One region of the Aquitalea sp. ASV11 genome, then DNA from elsewhere that is predicted to be linked to it. Evidence: riboswitches for the same ligand, from Rfam matches in the RefSeq annotation. Region 1 holds a riboswitch; the other holds the start of a gene.

Region 1 (10,066 bases):
GCGCAGCGTCAGGCGGCGTCCCGGAAACTGATAGCGCGCCAGACACCAGGCCAGCGGCAGGCCCACCAGCAGCGCGGCCACACAGCTGGCGGCCGCTTGTAGCAGCGACCAGACAATACGCCATTGCAGGTAGGAATCGGCCAGCAGCCCTACAGAAAACTGCCCCTGCCCCTCTTGCAGCAAACGCAGCAGAGGCAGGATGGACATCAGCAACAGAAAGGCCAGCGGCAACAGCGCCAGCGCAAAGGTACGGCGGCGCGCTGTCATGCATGGTCCTGCACGAAGGGCCAGTCGGCCACCAGCACGTCTTCCGGGCCGTCTTCCGGGTCTTCCACCCGCTCCAGCCAGCGAAAGCCCAGCCGGGCCGCCAGCTGCTGCGAGGGCAGATTGTCCGGGCTGATGGACAAGACAAAACGCTTCACCCCGGCGGTGTGGACCGCCCAGTCGGCACAGGCGGTCAAGGCTTCGGTGGCATAGCCCTGACGCCGGAAGGCGGGCAGCACGGTATAGCCCAGCTCCACATCACCGCGCCCCTTCAGGTAAGGGTGGCCCGGACAGGTATGAAAGTTGATATGCCCCACCAGCTGGCCGGTTTCGCGCAACAGCATGGCGCGCATCGACCATGGCGCGTAGTCCGGCTCGTTTTCCATCTGGTCCAGCCGCAGCGACATCACTGCCGCTTCCTCCAGCCAGCTGATGGGCAAGGGCGCGCCCAGCCAGCGTGCTGCTTCGGCCAGCCGCGCCTGCATGCTGGCCCGCAGCATGTCCGGCGTCAGATGACGCAGGATCAGTCGCGGGCTGACGATGTCCGGCACGGTACTGGCTGGAGGTATAAGTGGCTGCATTACTGGCCGGACTTCAGCACGATGCGGGTCCACTTGCCTACCCAGGCGGTGGTTTTGGCGGCAATCTGGCGGCTATCCGGCGTGGTGTGCGCCGTCGGTTTTTCCGCATGCTGGAATACCGGATCCAGCGCGATGCCCGGCTGCACCGGGTACATCCACATGCTGGTGGGAATATCCTTCTGCACCGCGTCCGAGCGCAGGAATTCAACAAACTTGCGCGCCAGCGCCGCTTCCTTGCCGCCTTTCACCAGCGCCGCACCTTCCACTTGCTGGAACACGGCACCAGGCAACAACAGGTTGCCGGTCGGCGAGGCGGTCAGCTTTTCCTTGCTGTAGAACACTTCCGCCGCCGGGCTGGTGGCATAGCTCACCACGATGGGGCGGGCACCGCCATTGCGGGAGAAATCGGTGTAATAGGCTTCGGTCCAGCCCTTGCTCACCTTCACGCCGTTATCGCGCAGCTTGCCCCAGAAGGCCATGGCCTTGGCTTCGCCCATGGCGGAAATGGTGGACAGCAAGAATGCCAGGCCAGGGCTGGAGGTGGCAGGGTTTTCTACCACCAGCAGGTCCTTGTAGGCCGGGCGGGTCAGGTCATCCAGTGTTTTGGGCAGCGGCAGCTGCTTTTTGGCAAACCAGGCTTTGTCGTAGTTGAGCGTGACATAGCCGTAATCGATGCTCACTGCACCGGGCAGCGACACCGCGCCGCCCTTGTCGCTCATCGGCAGCAGCACACCGGCAGTTTCAGCCTTGCCAATCAGGGTGTTGTCGATGCCGTACACCACGTCGGCAATCGGGTTGGCGCGGGTGAGGATCAGCTTGTTGACCATCTCCCCGGCGTCCCCCGCCTTGATGATGCTCAGCTTGACGCCGTTCTGCTTTTCGAACTCGGCCAGCAGCGGCTTGGCCACGGCAAAAGAACTATGCGTGAGTACGCGCAACTCGGCAGCGTGGGACAGGCCTGCGGCCAGCAGCGCGGCCAGCAAGGTGGTGGTTTTGAACAATTGCATGACATTCTCCGTGCGACAAAGCGCAATCGCCGGAGCAAGCGAAACAACAGACGGGTTGGCCTTCTGCATCACGCTCCCTCCGCTGGCATTATCCAGTTCAGGTTCTAGGGTGTTTCTCAGCCCGCGCGGGGCACCCCTGGTGATTGGCGGCATCCTTCAGATACCTGCCGACATGTTCGCTTACAAGGCGTTACCCGTTTTTCACGAAAATTAACACCCTGCCGCCAACAAACAATGGATTGTACACACTTTCCCGCCATGATGAATTCACAACAACAGCACGCTTGTTCAACCCGAATCACCAGATAACCCGAAGGAGCACCACCATGAAACTGACTACCCGCATCATGCTGATCAGCCTGTCCGCCGTCACCTTCGCCAGCCTGTCCGCCACCGCATCGGCCGAAACCGAATGGCAAAAACAGCACCCGCGCCGCGCCGAAGTGAACCACCGCCTGGCCAATCAGGACAAGCGCATCCACCAGGAACGCAAGGAAGGCGAAATCAGCAAGCAACAAGCACACGAACTGCACCAGCAAGACCGTGCCATCCGCCGCCAGGAACGTGCCGATGCCCGCCAGAACCACGGCCACATCACCAAGCAGGAACAAAAAACCCTGAACCAGGAAGAAAACACGGTCAGCAAGGAAATCGGCAAGTAAAATCCAGCCATGGGCTGGCCGCCCGCCAGCCCATTCTTACCGCACCCCGCAGCACTGGCAGCAGCTACCGCGCCGTGTTGCGGGCCGGTTTTTGCTGCGAGGCCATCCGTGAACATTGTCATCCGTCTGCTTCTGCTTGCCATGCTGCCGCTGCAAGCCTGGGCCGGCATCGGCGAGGCCGGTGCGCGTCATTTGCTGTCCCGTACCGGTTTCGGGGCAAATCCGGCGCAAATTGCCCTGTATGCACCGCTCAGCCGCCAGCAGGCGGTGGACCGGCTGCTCGATCACGTCAGCTACACCGCCCTCACCCCCCCGCCCGCCTGGGTCAACGAACCGTTTGAACGACCAGGCAAGCCCAATCTGACTGAAGACGAAAAGAAAGCGCTGCAAAAAGAGCGCAATGAACACGCGCTGGAACTGCGTGGCTGGTGGCTGGAAGAAATGCGCATCAGCCCCAGCCCGCTGACCGAAAAAATGACCCTTTTCTGGCACAACCATCTTGTTTCCGGCCTGGACAAGGTGGGTGTGCCACAGCTGATGTATCAACAGAATGTTTTGCTGCGCAAGCAGGCGGTGGGCAATTTCGGCCAGCTATTGCACGCCATCGCCCGCGACCCGGCCATGATGCGCTACCTGGACACAGTGAATAATCGCAAGGGCCAGCCCAATGAAAACTTTGCCCGCGAGGTGATGGAACTGTTCACCCTGGGCGAAGGCCATTACAGCGAGCAGGACATCCGCGAAGCCGCCCGCGCCTTTACCGGCTGGTCGCTGGACAAGGACTTCCAGTTTGTCTACCGGCCGAACCTGCATGACAACGGCGACAAGACCATCTTTGGCCAGCAAGGGAATTTTGATGGCGACGACGTGCTGGACATGCTGCTGCGCCAGCCGCAAACCGCCCGCTTTGTCACCCTCAAGCTGTGGAAATACCTGGTTTCCCCCACACCGAACGAGGCCGACATCCAGCGCCTGTCCGCGCTGTTCTACCGTGACAATTACGAAATCCGCCCGCTGCTGCGCGCCATGCTGCTCACCCCGGCTTTCTGGAACAGCCAGGGCCAGCTGGTGAAATCGCCGGTGGAACTGACCGTGGGCACACTGGTGACCTTCGACCTCACTCCGCCGGACTGGCGTGCGCTGGCCGGACTTAACCGCCAGCTGGGGCAGGACGTGTTCAATCCGCCCAATGTCAAGGGCTGGCCCGGTGGCGATAGCTGGATCAACAGCACCACCTTGCTCACCCGCAAACAGTTTCTCGACCGCCTGAGCCACGACGCCGCCCCCATCCGCAACAGCTTTGTCATGGCCGATGGCCAGATGGACGAACAACGTGGCCGCGAAGCCCGTATCCGCCGCCTGGTGCAGGCTGGTCTGCGTCCCATCAAGCTGCAACCGGACGAATGGGCCGCCATCTACCACGTCAACACTGCTGCCGATGCCACACGCCTGCTGCTGGCCGTGCCCCCCGCCCAGCCACTGCCGGCCGACATGAATGGTGCCCAGGCCATTGCCCCGCTATTGCTGGACCCGGCCTACCAGGTGCACTGAACCGCCCATTAAGGAAACTGCCATGTTTCAACGCCGCGAATTTCTCAAAGCCATGAGTGCCGGCCTGCTGGTATCGGTACTGCCCAATCTCAGCTATGCACTGGCCCCGGCCGGCTACCAGCGCCTGCTGGTGCTGGTGGAACTCAAGGGCGGCAATGACGGGCTGAACACCGTCATCCCCTACGTCAGTGACGACTATTACCGCCTGCGCCCCAGCATAGCCATTGCCCGCCCGCAAGTACTGCAACTGAGCGAACAAGTGGGCCTGCACCCGGCCATGCAAAGCCTGCTGCCGCTATGGCAAAAGCAGGAAGTAGCCGTGCTGCAAGGCGTAGGCTACCCGGAGCCCAATCTGTCCCACTTCCGCTCCATCGAAATCTGGGAAACCGCCTCGGCCAGCAATCAGTATCTGGGCGAAGGCTGGCTCACCCGGCTGTTTCGCAGCCAGCCCACCCCGCCCGGTTTTGCTGCCGATGGCGTGGTACTGTCCAGCCAGAACCTGGGCCCGCTGGATGGCGGTGCCCGTGCCGTAGTGCTGAACAATCCGCAAGACTTTGCCCGGCAAGCCAAGCTGGCGGCCGACCAGCAAGCCGGCGCGCACAGCAGCGCGCTGTCCCACATCCTGAAAGTGGAAGGCGACATCCGCACCGCCGCCAGCGCCCTGCAACAACCGGTGATGAAACCACCAGCCAACCCGGCCGACGCCCCCACCGCTCCCCCCAAAGCAGTCGGCGGCTTTGCCCAGGCCATCAACACCCTGGCTGATATCCTGCAAAACGGCACCCGCATTGCCGTGGCGCGCATCACCCTTACCGGCTTTGACACCCACGGCAACCAGCAGCCCACCCAGGCCCGCCTGCTGGGCGAACTGGCCGACGGCCTGGCCCTGCTCAAAACCCGCATGCAGGCGCAAGGCCGCTGGGACGACACCCTGGTATTGAGTTATGCCGAATTTGGCCGCCGCCCGCGCGAAAACGGCAATCGCGGCACCGACCACGGCACCGCCAACAGCCACTTCCTGCTGGGTGGACGCGTCAAGGGCGGCCTGTACGGCCAGACCGCCCCGCTGGCCGGGCTGACCGATGGCAACCTGCCCTACGCCATCGACTTCCGCCAGCTGTACAGCACCGTGGTGCAAGACTGGTGGGGGAAAGACGCCACCAGCCTGTTCGGCCAGCGCTTTGGCCGGCTGCCGCTGCTACGCGCCTAAGCCCGCAGCGCCTGCTTTTGCATGCGCTCGGCCAGGCGCAAATGGCAAGCTGCCGCCAGTTTGACCAGCTCGCGGGTACTCACCGGCAGCGGCCCCGCCTGGGCCACGCCATCGGCCAAGGCCGTCAGCGTACTCACCTCGGCCTGCAAGGCCATTGTTTTGCCGGATGGCCGCCGCTGTCCCTGCTCCATCTGATAGTGCAGGGAAATCAGCCAGCGCGACTGCTGCCAGTCCGCCTCCCCCGCCAATACCGACTCCCACACCGCCTGCCCCACCTGCCGCGCCGCCTCACCGGCCAGTGCGTAGGCCAGTTGCAGCTTGTCCTGATCAGCGTGTGTGCCTTTGCGCAAGATGGGTAGCAGGGTGTCGTCCAGCCAGCCTTGCAGTTGTTGCGCCTGTGGTTTGCCGCAGGTGCGCAGTACATCGCGCAGTTCTGTTTCGCTCAGGGTAAGCAGGGCCGGGCCACTGGCGGGCGTCAGCAGGCAACCAGCCTTCTTGCCCAGTGCGGTTTGCAGGGCGGTTTCATCCCGGTATTTGAGCAGTTTGGCGATATCGGCCGCGACAAAGCGCGGGCCTTGTGCCAATGGAAAGACACCAAGGGTTTTCTTGTTGAAGCGGAACTGGATGGGCGGGGAGGTACTACTGAGAGGTGGTGCTTTTTTCATGTCAGAAGCTCCATGTGGCAAACGAGTCATTGCCCCCCCATCGCCAGACGGGTGGCAAGCCAAAGCGGGGCTGGCGAACCGGCACATGGACCCGGCAGACCGTAAGGTCTCCCCACCCGGCCCGCCATTGAAGACATGAAGGTACACGAGTGCAACAAGCAACTACCGGAGCAGCTGCGTGCCATATGCCAGGGTCGCCAGACCCATGCTGTGTTGTTACGCACAGGAGGCCAAGACTAAGAACCTGACAACAGGAGAACAAGGGTAAGGACCGCCGCAAACACTGGCAAGACGTGCAGGTATGTCAGCGTTTAGGATTTACCGCTGACACCTCCGGGCACATGCCTGCGCCTTGCCAGAAAAATCCTCACCACGCATGGCTTTGGCAAAGTACCAGTCCGTAGGGCGGAAGCCCCGGAGTTACAGGGGCGTTCCGCCTCGGTGCGAGTAACAGTGGCGGAAATCACAGGGTTTTGCATCCGCAAACGCGGATGATGTGTTGAGTGCCGCTTCCGCGCGGCAGACGGGAAGGAGGGCTTGCCTGGCCAAGCCCTCCTTCACCTCCAAGGCCACCCCGGCAAGCATGGCCTGCGGCTCCCCTCCGGGGCCTGACACTGCTGCGGCACGGCTGGAACTCGCGATTGGCTATCGTCCAATCGCTCAGACAGCCAGCCGCTTAAAACCGCAGCAGCGCCACCCGTCGGCATGCTTGATGGGGCCCAAGAGCGCGTTGGTACGGTGCTTGCGGTAGAGAAGTACGGTGTAGATGGAGTGCTGATGTAGGCTAAGGATATGTTAATGCCATTGAGCTAAAATGGCTGATGTCGGCCAACAGTTGACACTGTTGGCATTTCATTAGTTGTGCAAGTGGCCATATTAATTTCAATTTTCATTCAAAACCATTTGCAATTCTTTGCTTGGTATTGGTCCAATTAGACACAGCCAAATAAAAAAAGGACTTGACTTAATGCTGCTCGTATTGATATCTCTGTGTTTATTTTTTATATATATTTTTATTGTTGCTTATGGCACGCCCATTCCATGGATACTTCTCATTATATTCATACTGATGGCAATCCATATTAAATACGCTAGTGCAAAAATAAAAAGGGAGGCTGCCGTTTTCTTTGAAAAAAATATACCCGCAAAAAACGAAGAAGAATTTATGGCTCAATTTGGCCCTGAAAAATACATTGCACTAAAACTCTGTCAATTTTGGGGTGAAAATTACAATGTCAACTATTTAAAAATGAAGCCAAATGACAAAATAATAGACCTGATATATTCCGGATACAGAGATACCTCTCGAACACTGATCGGGCCTTACTCAGCAGTACTGAGCAGGCAGGAGATTTTAGCAGCACGATCCATTAGGCAGCTTGCAATAAAAATATATAAAAAATGTGAAGTATGAGAATTGTGACTGTAGACATAAGAAAAAGAGAGGCCGCTCAGGGTCGATTGAAGACATTGATATCAGACTGCTATCGGCCAGATAGCCGCACCCTCGATGCATACCAATTATTCCTTAAAATAAAAAATGCAGACTTAGGGTTGGTGTTAAAAAGCTTAATGCGGAGTTTTAATTTTGAACTGGTCTAAAATACTATCACTAGCGCCAAATAAAACAATAAGAACGCTATTGCGAATCGCAAGCATATTTTTTTGGACGATTGCACTACTATCGATAGTTTTTAGGTTGTGGAATGGCATTGCACCGACACTGTCATTGGCTGTGTTCTTAATGGGGTTGGCCAATAAGAAGCCAAGAAATGATACCCCAACTTCATTTATATCAGCGTCCGATGGTACGTTTCTGCTTCAGGGTGAATCCATTTTTGAAAAAAGAAAGATGGTAACTAGGCTCACGTTAAATCAGAAAGAGCTTATCGCCGCAAGAAATGATCAATTATTCTGGCGAATCCGATTAGATATGATTGCCTCTGTCGAGGTTGATATTAAGAAGATATTTTTCAGAAAAAAAACATATGCATTACTACTGGTAAGATTAAACGATGGGGATTCTTATTCAATGCCGTGTCAGGACTTTGAGTGTGCGCACGTTCAGGAAATGGCAATGATTATTACTCAATGCATTTTGAAGTAAAGATATTTGACTAAATAGTGAAAAGACAAATCTCTTAGGATGTCTGCTTCGGGTCGAAAGCAGAAGTTCCACTTTGCAGTAGTTCTGACTCGGCACACGAAGCCCCCACATTGCTTGACGTTTCACCGCACCAACGCGACCCTTGGGCCCCGTCAAGCATGCCGACGGGTGAACGGGGCGAGGTCTTAAGCGCCTGCCCTGTTTGAGCGATTTGACGTTAGCAAATCGCGAGTTCAGGCGCGCCTCGCCCCGGTCGGGCCCTGTCGGGTAGCCGCAGGCCATGCTTGTGGGGTGGCCTTGGAGGTGAAGGAGGGCTTGGCCAGGCAAGCCCTCTTTCCCGTCCGCCGCGCGGAAGCGGCATCCAAATCACCATCCGCGTTAGCGGATACAACCTGTTTTACTGTGATGGTGAAGATGACAGGAATGACCGGACAGTGAGTCAGCACCGAAGCGGACTCCCCCCTGCTGCTCCACCGCCCGATGCATGATTCAAATACGCCACCGTCCCACCTCACAATCAAGCTCACGTAAAGTAGTCAATTACCATAGAATACTTTGATGATGCTGTGGTTTCTCACGTCCTCACACTGCGGAGGAAGAACGGGGAGATAATGTGACCGACAATGTATCCGAAGCCGCCTTGCGGCATGGCCTGGCGGCTGGTGAATTCTGGCCAGCCTTCCAGCCCCAGTTGAATCTGGTCAACGGGCACGTTTGTGGCTTCGAGGTGCTGGCGCGCTGGAACTCCCCGCAATATGGACGTGTCTCCCCTGCCATTTTCATTCCGCTGGCCGAGCGCAGCGGCATGTTGCATGCCCTGCTGCTGCAACTGATGGGCGAGGCCTGCCATGTGGCTGCAAGCTGGCCGGGTCAATTCTCGCTGGCATTCAACCTGGCACCCAGCCAGTTTTTGTTACCGACACTGGTGAGCGACCTGCTGGACACTGTAGGTAGCAGTGGTTTTCCCTTGTCACGGGTGGTGATTGAAATCACCGAAAGCGAGCTGTTCCACGATAACGCCTCCGTGCAGCAGGTGCTGGATGACCTCAAACGACACGGCATGGCGCTGTCGCTGGACGATTTTGGCACCGGTTATTCCAGTCTGACCCGGCTGAATTCACTACCGTTTGATGAGCTGAAGATCGATGCCAGTTTCGTGGCGGCCTTAAGCAGCGATACGCAATCGCTGCGGATCGTGACTGCCGTGCTGGGGCTTGGCCAAAGCCTGGGGCTGACCGTTGTCGCCGAAGGCGTGGAAAGCACGGAACAGGCCGCCGTACTGCGCAAACTGGGTTGCGATGCCGGACAGGGCTTTTTGTGGTCACCGGCGGTGCCGGCGGCACAAGCCTTGCAGCTGTTGCAGCAATGGGGCGTAGAACCAACCCAGACCACGCTGGACCTGTCGCCCTTCCAGCGCCTGCACCAGCTGGAAGCGCTGTACCAGGACTCCCCGGTTGGCTTGTGCTTCATCGATTGCCAGATGCGCATTGTCAGTGCCAACCAGCTGCTGGCCCGCTATCTGGGTGTAGAGCTGGACTACATTCTGCGCAAGTCGGCCAGCCAGATATTCGGCCATGAAATGACCCCCAACCTGATGGCGGTGCTGGTGCGGGTCATGGCGGGTGAAGTCTGTGAAACCACCGAGTACCGCCATCAACCCAGCGGTACTGCCTTCCTGATCGCCCATCAACGCATTGTCGATGCCCAGCAACTTCCGCTGGGTGTGTCCTTGGTATTGGTGGACATTACCAGTCGTGTAGAAGCGGAAAAGCAGCTGCGGCAAAGCGAAACCCACTTCCGGACTGTGCTGGAGCTGGGCCCGAATGTCACCTGGCGCGCCAATTGCGACGGGCTGGTTGACTATATGGGTGAATTCGTCGATTGCCCGGCAGATGCCAGTTATCAGGAGCGTCACGCTTGCTGGCTGGCACGCATGAATCCCGACGACCGGGTTCGTGTACGCGAAACCTGGCTGAAGCACCTGCCCAGCAAGCAGCCGTTTCTGATTGAATTCCGCAT
Region 2 (10,066 bases), on a different contig from region 1:
TGACTCAAAACGGATTCCATTTTGTCGATTGATTGCCGGTTTGGATGGGGCAAACAGGGGACGGTTCCAAAACAAAAGCCATTCCCGCTGGCAGGAATGGCTTGCTTGTGCTGCGATCTGTTGCTGCTGTCTGTACCGGACTGTCCGGCTCAGTAATGCGCCATGCCCGGGTCTACATCATTGGCCCAGGCTTCCACGCCACCTTGCAGGCTCAGCACCTGTTCGAAACCGGCATTGGCCAGATACAGGCCAACCTGGAAGCTGCGTACGCCATGATGGCAGACGGTGACAATCGGCTGGTCATCCGGCAGTTCGCTCATGCGCAGCGGAATCAGGTTCATCGGGATGTGCAGCGAACCGGCAATGCTGGCCAGCTGCACTTCCCAGTCCTCGCGCACGTCCAGCAACAACGGCTGTGCTGCCGTGCTGTCGGCGCGCCAGGCGGCCAGGTCGCGGGCGGAGATCTCGCGAATCATCAGAATACGAAACGTTCCGGCTCGATGGCTTCAGCCTTGGCCAGACGGGAAATACAGGTTTCGAACAGATTGGTTTCGCTGAAAGCGGACTCGCTGACGCGCTTGATCAGCTTGCAGCTCATGGCCGGCAGGTCACCCACCACCACAATCATGCGGCCACCTACAGCCAGCTGGGCTTTCAGGGTTTCCGGCACCACCGGCAGCGAACCACCCACCACGATCACGTCGAACGGGGCTTGTTCCTTCAGGCCATCCAGGCCGTTGCCTTCCACCAGGGTGACATTGCCGATGCCGGCTTTTTTCAGGTTGGCGGCAGCCGCTTCGCGGGTGGTGGCATTAATCTCGACGCTATATACGTGGCGGCCCAGCTTGGCCAGCAGGGCGGTCAGGTAACCGGCGCCGGTGCCGACTTCCAGAATCTTGTCTTGCGGCTGTACGGCGACATCCTGTGCCAGACGTGCTTCCAGCTTCGGTTGCAGCATCTTGCCGCCATTGGGCAGCGGCAGTTCGGTGTCGACAAAGGCCAGCTGGCGCTTGTCGGCAGCGACGAAATCTTCGCGTTTCACGTGAAACAGCAGGTCCAGAATCTTGGGGTCAAGTACGTCCCACGGACGAATCTGCTGCTCGACCATGTTGAAACGGGCATTTTCAAAATCCATCAGCTTACTCCGAAGGGCTGGCTGCCAGCAGCAGTCAATCGGTATCCCGAAAAACCGGCCGCCCGGACAGCGTGTCATGACGATAACTTGCGATTATCCCACATTTACCTTACCTTCACAGCATCGCTAGGGGTCCTGTGCGCTGTGTTGTGGTGTCCATATCCAGTCTGATTGTGGAATGTTGCCGCTTCATGTTGCATGGGTGAGAAATACCCTTGGAACCTGACCCGGTTAATCCCGGCGTAGGGAAGCGTCATCTGCTTGGTTTTCACCCCTTCCTTGCAGCCGGTCTTGCCGGATTTCGCTCCTTGCGCCGTTTCATCGCATGGAGGAAACCCGATGAACGCGCCCACCAAACTCAACGAAGCGATGACGGTAGATACTGCCGCCATCCAGCCGCTGCCCAATTCCCGCAAGATTTACGTGCAAGGCAGCCGTGACGACATCCGCGTGCCGATGCGCGAAATCAGCCAGAGCGACACTCCCACCCAGTTTGGTGGCGAGCAAAACCCGCCCATTTATGTGTATGACACCAGCGGTATTTATTCCGACCCGGCCGCCAAGATCGACATCCAGAGCGGCCTGCCTGCCTTGCGCGCTGCCTGGATTGCCGAACGAGCCGACACCGAGCAGTTGGCCGGCCTGTCCAGTGAATATGGCCGTGCCCGCGAGGCCGACAGCAAGCTGGACGACCTGCGCTTCAACCTGACACGCAAGCCGCGTCGCGCTTTGCCGGGCAAGAATGTCAGCCAGATGCACTATGCGCGCCAGGGCATCATCACCCCGGAAATGGAATACGTTGCCATCCGCGAAAGCCTGAACCGCAAGGCCTATATCGAGAGCCTGCAAGCGGCAGGTGGCAAGAACGCCAAACTGCTGGAACTGATGACCCGTCAGCATGCCGGTCACAGCTATGGCGCTGCACTGCCGGAAGAAATCACCCCGGAATTCGTGCGCCAGGAAGTGGCCTCTGGCCGCGCCATCATTCCGTGTAACATCAACCACCCGGAATCCGAGCCGATGATCATCGGCCGTAACTTCCTGGTGAAAATCAACGGCAATATCGGCAATAGCGCGGTAACGTCGTCCATTTCCGAAGAAGTGGACAAAATGACCTGGGGCATCCGCTGGGGTGCCGACACCATCATGGATTTGTCCACCGGCAAGAACATCCATGAAACCCGCGAGTGGATTCTGCGCAACTCGCCGGTACCCATCGGCACGGTGCCCATCTACCAGGCGCTGGAAAAGGTGAATGGCAAGGCCGAAGACCTGACTTGGGAAATCTTCAAGGACACGCTGATCGAGCAGGCCGAGCAGGGGGTGGACTACTTCACCATCCACGCCGGTGTGCTGCTGCGCTATGTGCCGCTGACTGCCAACCGCATGACCGGCATCGTGTCGCGCGGTGGTTCCATCATGGCCAAGTGGTGTCTGGCGCATCACCAGGAAAACTTCCTGTACACCCATTTCGAAGAGATTTGCGAAATCATGAAGGCCTACGACGTGGCCTTCAGCCTGGGCGACGGCCTGCGTCCGGGCAGCGTGTGGGATGCCAACGATGCCGCCCAGCTGGGTGAACTGAAAACCCTGGGCGAGCTGACGCAGCTTGCCTGGAAACACGATGTGCAGGTGATGATTGAAGGCCCCGGCCATGTGCCGATGCAGCTGATCAAGGAAAACATGGACAAGGAACTGGAGTGGTGCCACGAAGCGCCGTTCTACACCCTGGGCCCGCTGACCACCGACATCGCTCCGGGTTACGACCACATCACTTCCGCCATTGGCGCAGCGCAGATCGGCTGGTATGGCACTGCCATGCTGTGCTACGTCACCCAGAAGGAACATCTGGGCCTGCCCAACAAGGATGACGTCAAGGAAGGCATCATCACCTACAAGCTGGCCGCCCATGCCGCCGACCTGGCCAAGGGCCACCCCGGCGCGCAGATTCGCGATAACGCCCTGTCCAAGGCGCGTTTCGAATTCCGCTGGGAAGACCAGTTCAATCTGGGCCTGGACCCGGACAAGGCGCGCAGCTTCCATGACGAAACCCTGCCCAAGGACAGTGCCAAGGTGGCGCACTTCTGTTCCATGTGCGGCCCGCATTTCTGCAGCATGAAAATTACCCAGGACGTGCGCGAATTCGCCGCCCAGCAGGGCATCAGCGATGAAGCCGCGCTGCAGAAGGGCATGGAAGTGAAGTCGGTGGAGTTTGTGAAGGGGGGAGCCAAGCTGTACGACAAGATCTGATCCTGTTCATCACCTGACTTATCCACAGGTCTGGAAAAAACGGCAGCTGCGGCTGCCGTTTTTTGTGTCCGGGTTTTATCCACAACCATCGACGATGCGCGCAGCCTGCTGCTGGTGTTGAATCTGGATTGCAAGAAAGAGTCGCGATTGCTGGACTTGCTGGTGTGCAGAATCAAATCCTTTTAATTTCAATGTATTGATGAATCAAGGCTGACTGTGGATAAATGACAGCTCTGCATCTTGCTGTGGATAAGCAGCTCGCCACTTTGCAAAGTGGTTCCATCCATCTTGTGTTCACTGGCTCTGCTCAAGGAGCCATAAGCCGTGCAGCATAAAGGCTTATCCACAGGAGAGTGCCATGACCCAAGCCGTTTCCATCCGCCCGCTTGCCGCCGACGATTTTGCTGCCTGGCTACCCTTGTGGCAGGGCTATCTGGATTTTTATCACAGCAGCCAGAGCAAAGCAGATACCGCCATTACCTGGCAGCGCTTTCTCGATGCGGCCGAACCGATGCAGGCCTGGCTGGCCTGGCAGGGTGAGCGCGCGGTGGGCCTGGTGCATACGGTATTGCATCGCAGTAGCTGGACGCCGGGCAATTACTGTTATCTGCAGGATTTGTATGTACAGCCTGATGTGCGCGGCACGGGGGCCGGGCGGGCGCTGATCGAGCAGGTGTATGCCTATGCGGCAGATGCCGGCTGCAGCCGGGTGTACTGGCTCACCCATGAAAGCAATGCCACGGCGCGCCAACTGTACGACCGGCTGGCGGAAAACCTGGGTTACATCCAGTACCGCAAACAGGTGGGCTGAGGCTGGAGTGCCGGCTGCGATGCGATTATGCTGATGGCCTCACCACCAAGGAAATGGTCATGATCAACGTCAGCATTCTCTATCCGTATAGCGCAACTGCCCGTTTCGATTTCGACTACTACCTGCAACAGCACATGCCGCTGGCCAGCAAGCTGCTGGCCCCGGCCTTGCTGGACATGCGGGTGGAGAAGGGCATCAGCGGCAGTGAGCCGGGCAGTACCCCCAGTTTCACCGCGCTGTGCCAGTTGCAGTTTGAATCGGTGGAGTCGTTTCTGGGTGCTTTCATGCCGATCGCGGAACAACTGCAGGGCGATATCGCCAATTACACCGATATCACGCCGCAGATCCAGTACAGCGAAATCCTGCTGGGCTAGTTTGTTTCAAGATAAGCGGCCAGTTCGCCCGGCCCTTGCTGCAACACCAGCCGTGGCGTGCCATGCCAGGCGGCCAGTTTGTGCAGCATGGCTGCCAGATCGCGACATAGCTGCGCGGCGGGCCTGATGCCGGGTTCCAGGTACAGATTCCTGATTTCAAACACGCCCTGCTGACGGTGGGCCTTGGCATCCATGCGCCCCACCAGCCGGCCACGGTTGAGCAGTGGCAGCACGAAATAGCCAAAGCGGCGCTTGGCGGCCGGGGTGTAGCATTCAATGCGGTAATCGAAGCCGAACAATTCGCTGGCGCGCTTGCGGTCCCATACTACCGGGTCAAACGGCGACAGCGCGGCGGTATGAGTGGATTTGAGCTTCCCTGCCGCAGCCTGTTGCAGCTCGGCCTGCAGGCTGTGATGGACGAAAACATCGTGCTGCCAGCCTTCGATGCGGGCGGGAATCAGCTCCCCCTCATCCGCCAGCTGGTGTAGCAAAGCATCGTACTTGCCCCGACGCAGCCGGTAGTAATCTGCCACCCAGCCCGCCTTGACCACACCCAGCGCCCGGCAGCTGTTGCGCACCATGTCGCGCTGCGCTGTTTCCTGGCTGGGCAGGTCGCGCACATCGTCCCAGTCCGGCATCACCCGTTCTGCCACATCGTAAACGCGCTGAAAGCTGCGTCGCTCCTTCACCATCAACTGCCCCAGCGTGAACAGCACTTCCAGATGGCGTTTTTCCGGCTTCCAGTCCCACCAGCCATCCCCCTTGCCGCCACTGCGTTTGAAATCGGCAGAGCGCACCGGGCCGTGGGTGCGGATTGTCTGCAGCAGATCGTCAACGGCGGGCTGGTGTTGTTCCAGCCAGCGCTGCGGGTATTTCCAGCCCATTTGCGTTGGGTCCAGCATGCGGTGGCGCAGCAGGCGGTAATCCTCGCGTGGCACAAAGCATGCTTCGTGCGCCCAGTATTCGAACAGCTTGCCCGCTGCCAGGCAGTCATCCAGCCAGACGGGGTCGTACTGCCCCAGCCGGCTGAACAGCACCAGATAGGGGCTGCGCGCCACCACGCTGATGGTATCTATCTGCAGCAAGGCCATGCGCCGGATGGTGGCCAGCACATCGGCAGACGTGGCTTTGCGCCGTGCTGGCTGTAACAGCCCCTGGGCGGCCAGATGCAGAAGTCGTGTCTGGGCGAGTGAAAGATGCAGGGTCATGAGGGGCGGCGTAAGTGGTGGGTGAACACACTATATCAAGGCGGTGAAGGTGATGGGGCCCGTGCTGTTGGTGCTTTCCCATCTGTCGGTAGCAGGCAACAACCCTTGCGCTGCATGGGTGCAGTCTGCATTTGCGCATTGCATGCCGGTGTGAAATGGGGCCATCCTGCACCTCTGCACTGGAGCAAGAGGAAAACAAGATCATGGATACCGGCAAGCATCAGCTGGAACAACTATTCGCCCAGCTTGGGCTGGATAACGACGTCACCGCCATCAAGGTGTTTCTGGCCCGCCACTGGCTGGAGCCAGGCCAGGCATTACCCGAAGCAGCGTTCTGGAACCCGGCGCAGGCCGACTTTTTGCGTCAGGCGCTGGCCAGCGACGCCGAATGGGCCGAGGCAGTGGACGAACTGGCGGTATTGCTGAGCCAGAAATAAACCCTGGCAAGTCAATCAAGGCGGGCAGTGGCCAGACGGCGACTGCCCGCTTTTGCATGCTGCCCGCCGTGTCAGCTTCAGCGGGACAGGGCAAGTTGTACCGCACCGGCAGGTGGCTGCTGCTGACGCAGCGGCTGGCCGGCTTGCGGCAGGGTGAAATAGCTGATGGCAGCTTGCAGTTCGTGTGCCATTTGCTCCATGGCACTCGCAGAACTGGCGGTCTGATTGGCCGCGGTACTGGTTTCTTCCGACATCTGCGCCACTTGCTCCACATTGCTGGCAATGCCGCTACCGGCTGCCTGCTGTTCGGCCAGTGCCACCGAAATGGCACTCACCGACTGCTTGATGCTGTTCACATTGTCGTTGATGCGGCTGACCGTATCCCTTGCCTGACCAGCCTGACGCAGCCCGGCTTCCATGCGTTCCACCGTGGCGTGCACATTGTTGATCACCAGTTCGCTGCTCTCCAGCATTTCGCGGATCATGCTGCTGATTTCGGTGGTGGACTGGCCGGTGCGCTCCGATAGCTTGCGCACTTCGTCGGCCACCACGGCAAAACCACGGCCCTGTTCGCCGGCGCGGGCGGCTTCGATGGCGGCATTTAGCGCCAAGAGGTTGGTCTGGTCGGCCACATCGCGGATCATCGCCACCACATTGGAAATCTTTTGCGAGCGGTCGCCCATCAGGTCGGCCTGTTGCTGGGATTGTTGCGCCAGCTCGGCCACCGACTGGATGGTGCCCAGTGTTTCCACAATCACCTGTTCACCGGCTTCTGCCAGTTCGCCGGACATGCGGGCATCCTTGGCCACATCCTGGGAATTGTCGCTGACCGAGCAAATGCTGACCGACAACTGTTCCACCGAGGCGGACATGGAAGAGGCGGCCCGGGTTTGCTCTTCGGCACTGACCGCCACCTGTTCGGATGCGCTGGCCAGTTCGCTGGCATGCACGGTGAGCTTGCCGGTGATGCCGTCGATATGGCGCACCAGGCGTATCAGCTCTGTCTGCATGTGGGCCATGGACATCACGATGCTGCCCTGTCTGGCTTGATCTGTTTGCAGTTTTTCCGCCAGGTTGCCCTGGGCAATACGGCTGGCCAGCGCCACCACATCGCGCGGTTCCCCGCCCAGTTCCGCCAGCAGGCGGCGGATGATGATGGTGGCCACCACTGCGCCTGCGACAATGCCGGCGCACATCAGCAACAAGGACAGGATGGAAAACTGGTGGGCCTGCTGTTGGGATTTGGCAAAGTTTTCCGCTGCCACACGCAGTTGCAGGTCGATCAGCGCATCGATGCGGCTGGAGATGGGGTCGATGGCAGGGTAGAGGCTCTTGTCGACAAATTGCTGCAGCGCAGTCTGGTCGTGGCCTTGCACGATCTGGCGCAATTGCCGGATCTGTCCGTCGGCATTGTGCATGGCGGCTTCGGCTGCGTCGGCCAGGCCTTTTTCTTCGTCGGTCAGGTAGGTAGCCCGATAGCTGCCCCATTGCTGCTTCAGGGTGGCTTGCGCAGCGTCCAGACCGTGCAGGAAGTCGCTGTTGCTCATGCTGCCGGCGCGCAGTTTGTGGGCGGCATCGACAATGTTGACCGCATAGCTGTCACCAGCCTGTTTCAGCTGCTTCAGGCATACCACCCTGTCGTTGTAGGTGGTGGCAAAGTCGGTAAGGATATTCTGCTGGGTCAGCCAGCCAAAGCTGCCGACGCCCAGCGTAACCAGTTGCAACAACAGGATGAGGGCAAACAGTTTTTGCCCTATGGTGAGTCGGTCCAGCATGGTTAAACCCCTTGAAAGCAATGTGGCGCGGTGAGTGGTGTTATTGTGGTATTTAGTTTTAGCGGCCAGTTTCATGTCATGCCAAGTGCTGTTTTGGCTTTAAGTAAGCGCACTTAGTAAGCCTGCGCAGCATGTCATCAGCCTGTCATTTTCCTTGCATGTTTCCTCAACATGGCTCTCGCCTTGCAATATGTTGCTGCTATCTATAAGCCACTGATTACGTTATAATTCCGCCCCTTCCTGCCACTGGTATTGCTTGCAGGAAAGCCCTTTTTACAAGTCAGGAATCGTCATGAGTCTGTTGTCGCACCAGATCGAGCTGCTGTCCCCCGCCAAAACTGCCGAAATCGGCCGTGAAGCCATCCTGCATGGCGCGGATGCGGTGTATATCGGCGGCCCCGGTTTCGGTGCCCGGCATAATGCCAGCAACAGTCTGGAGGATATTGCCGGGCTGACGCAGTTTGCCCACCGCTACCATGCGCGCATTTTTGCCACGCTCAACACCATCCTGCATGACGCCGAGCTGGAAGCCGCGCGCAAGCTGATCTGGCAGCTGTACGACGCCGGAGTGGATGCGCTGATCATCCAGGACATGGGCATCCTGCAGATGGACCTGCCGCCCATCCAGCTGCATGCCTCCACCCAGTGCGATATCCGCGATGCCGACAAGGCGCGCTTTCTGGCCGATGCCGGCCTGTCGCAACTGGTGCTGGCACGGGAACTGAGCATTCCCGACATCAAGCGCATTGCCGCCCGCGTGGGCGATGCCGCTACCATCGAATACTTCATCCACGGCGCGCTGTGCGTGGCCTTCTCCGGCCAGTGCTACATCAGCCATGCCGACACCGGCCGCAGCGCCAACCGCGGTGATTGCTCGCAAGCCTGTCGCCTGCCTTACACCCTGACTGACAAGGACGGTGGTGTAGTGGCTTTCGACAAGCACTTGCTGTCGATGAAGGACAATAACCAGAGCAAGAACCTGGAAGCGCTGCTGGATGCCGGCGTGCGTTCGCTCAAGATCGAAGGCCGCTACAAGGACGTGAGTTATGTGAAGAACATCACCGCGCACTACCGTCTGCTGCTGGATGAAATCATCGAACGCCGCCCGGAACTGGCGCGCGCCTCCAGCGGCAGCAGCGAAATCTTCTTCGCACCGGACCCGGACAAGACCTTCCACCGTGGCAGCACCGACTACTTTGCCACCGGCCGCAAGATCGACATCGGCGCCTTTGATTCGCCCAAATTTGTTGGTGTGGCGCTGGGTGTGGTGCACAAGGTAGGGCCGGACTGGCTGGAGATTGCCACCCCGGAAACCATGAGCAATGGCGACGGCATCAACTTCATGAAAAAGCGTGAAGTGGTGGGCATGCAGCTCAATACCGTGAAGCAGATCGGCCATGTGCCGGGCGGCGACCTGCTGTGGCGTTGCCAGCCGAATGATCCGGCCTTGTTACAAGCCCTGAAGCCGGGAACCGATTTGTGCCGCAACCGCGACCACGCCTGGGAGCTGGCTCTATTGAAGAAATCGGCCGAGCGCAAGGTAGGGGTGTGGCTGACCCTGGACGAACAGGCCGACGGCCTGCGCCTGACCGTGACCGATGAGGATGGCTGTAGCGCCACTGCCAGCGCGGTGCTGGCACTGGAACCGGCCAAGGATGCCGCCAAGGCGGAAAGCGGCCTGCGTGACAACCTGGCCAAGCTGGGCAATACCATGTTCGTGGCCAATGATGTGGCACTGAACCTGAGCCAGCCATGGTTTGTACCCGCTTCCGCCATCAATGCCCTGCGCCGTGAGGCCATCGAGCAGCTGGAACAAGCCCGCCTGAGTGCATGGGTGCGTCCGCCGCGCAAGCTGGCGGTGGAGCCGCCGGTGGAATATCCGGAAAAGACGCTGAGCTACCTGGCCAATGTCTATAACCAGCTGGCCTGGCAGTTCTACCGCAAACACGGGGTGGAGGTGATCGACGCCGCCTACGAGGCGCACCAGGAAGAGGGCGAAGTCAGCCTGATGATTACCAAGCACTGCCTGCGCTTTTCCTACAATCTGTGTCCCAAGCAGGCCAAGGGCGTGAAGGG

What was found. A riboswitch is a leader RNA that binds a small molecule or an ion and turns the genes downstream of it on or off. The one in region 1 is predicted to bind thiamine pyrophosphate.
Region 2: it holds a riboswitch for thiamine pyrophosphate, as region 1 does, so the genes downstream of both, thiC (phosphomethylpyrimidine synthase ThiC) here and JHD62_RS09815 (thiamine ABC transporter substrate binding subunit) in region 1, are expected to answer to the same signal.

The regions. Positions count from the first base shown of each region.
Region 1 is NZ_JAELUD010000024.1:475-10,540, forward strand. Features, by position in the region: partial or broken gene JHD62_RS09805 (iron ABC transporter permease) at 1-267, opposite strand, end outside; gene JHD62_RS09810 (GNAT family N-acetyltransferase) at 264-845, opposite strand; gene JHD62_RS09815 (thiamine ABC transporter substrate binding subunit) at 845-1,852, opposite strand; TPP riboswitch at 1,909-2,000, opposite strand; gene JHD62_RS09820 (hypothetical protein) at 2,179-2,514, shown strand; gene JHD62_RS09825 (DUF1800 family protein) at 2,623-4,065, shown strand; gene JHD62_RS09830 (DUF1501 domain-containing protein) at 4,088-5,275, shown strand; gene JHD62_RS09835 (hypothetical protein) at 5,272-5,940, opposite strand; gene JHD62_RS09840 (hypothetical protein) at 6,908-7,354, shown strand; gene JHD62_RS09845 (hypothetical protein) at 7,529-8,047, shown strand; gene JHD62_RS09850 (EAL domain-containing protein) at 8,661-10,066, shown strand, end outside.
Region 2 is NZ_JAELUD010000029.1:9,655-19,720, forward strand. Features, by position in the region: gene ung (uracil-DNA glycosylase) at 1-8, opposite strand, end outside; gene JHD62_RS11060 (rhodanese-like domain-containing protein) at 150-479, opposite strand; gene JHD62_RS11065 (protein-L-isoaspartate O-methyltransferase) at 476-1,135, opposite strand; TPP riboswitch at 1,254-1,401, shown strand; gene thiC (phosphomethylpyrimidine synthase ThiC) at 1,475-3,385, shown strand; gene JHD62_RS11075 (GNAT family N-acetyltransferase) at 3,744-4,196, shown strand; gene JHD62_RS11080 (EthD family reductase) at 4,256-4,570, shown strand; gene JHD62_RS11085 (winged helix-turn-helix domain-containing protein) at 4,567-5,778, opposite strand; gene JHD62_RS11090 (DUF2789 domain-containing protein) at 5,934-6,215, shown strand; gene JHD62_RS11095 (methyl-accepting chemotaxis protein) at 6,293-7,990, opposite strand; gene JHD62_RS11100 (U32 family peptidase) at 8,283-10,066, shown strand, end outside.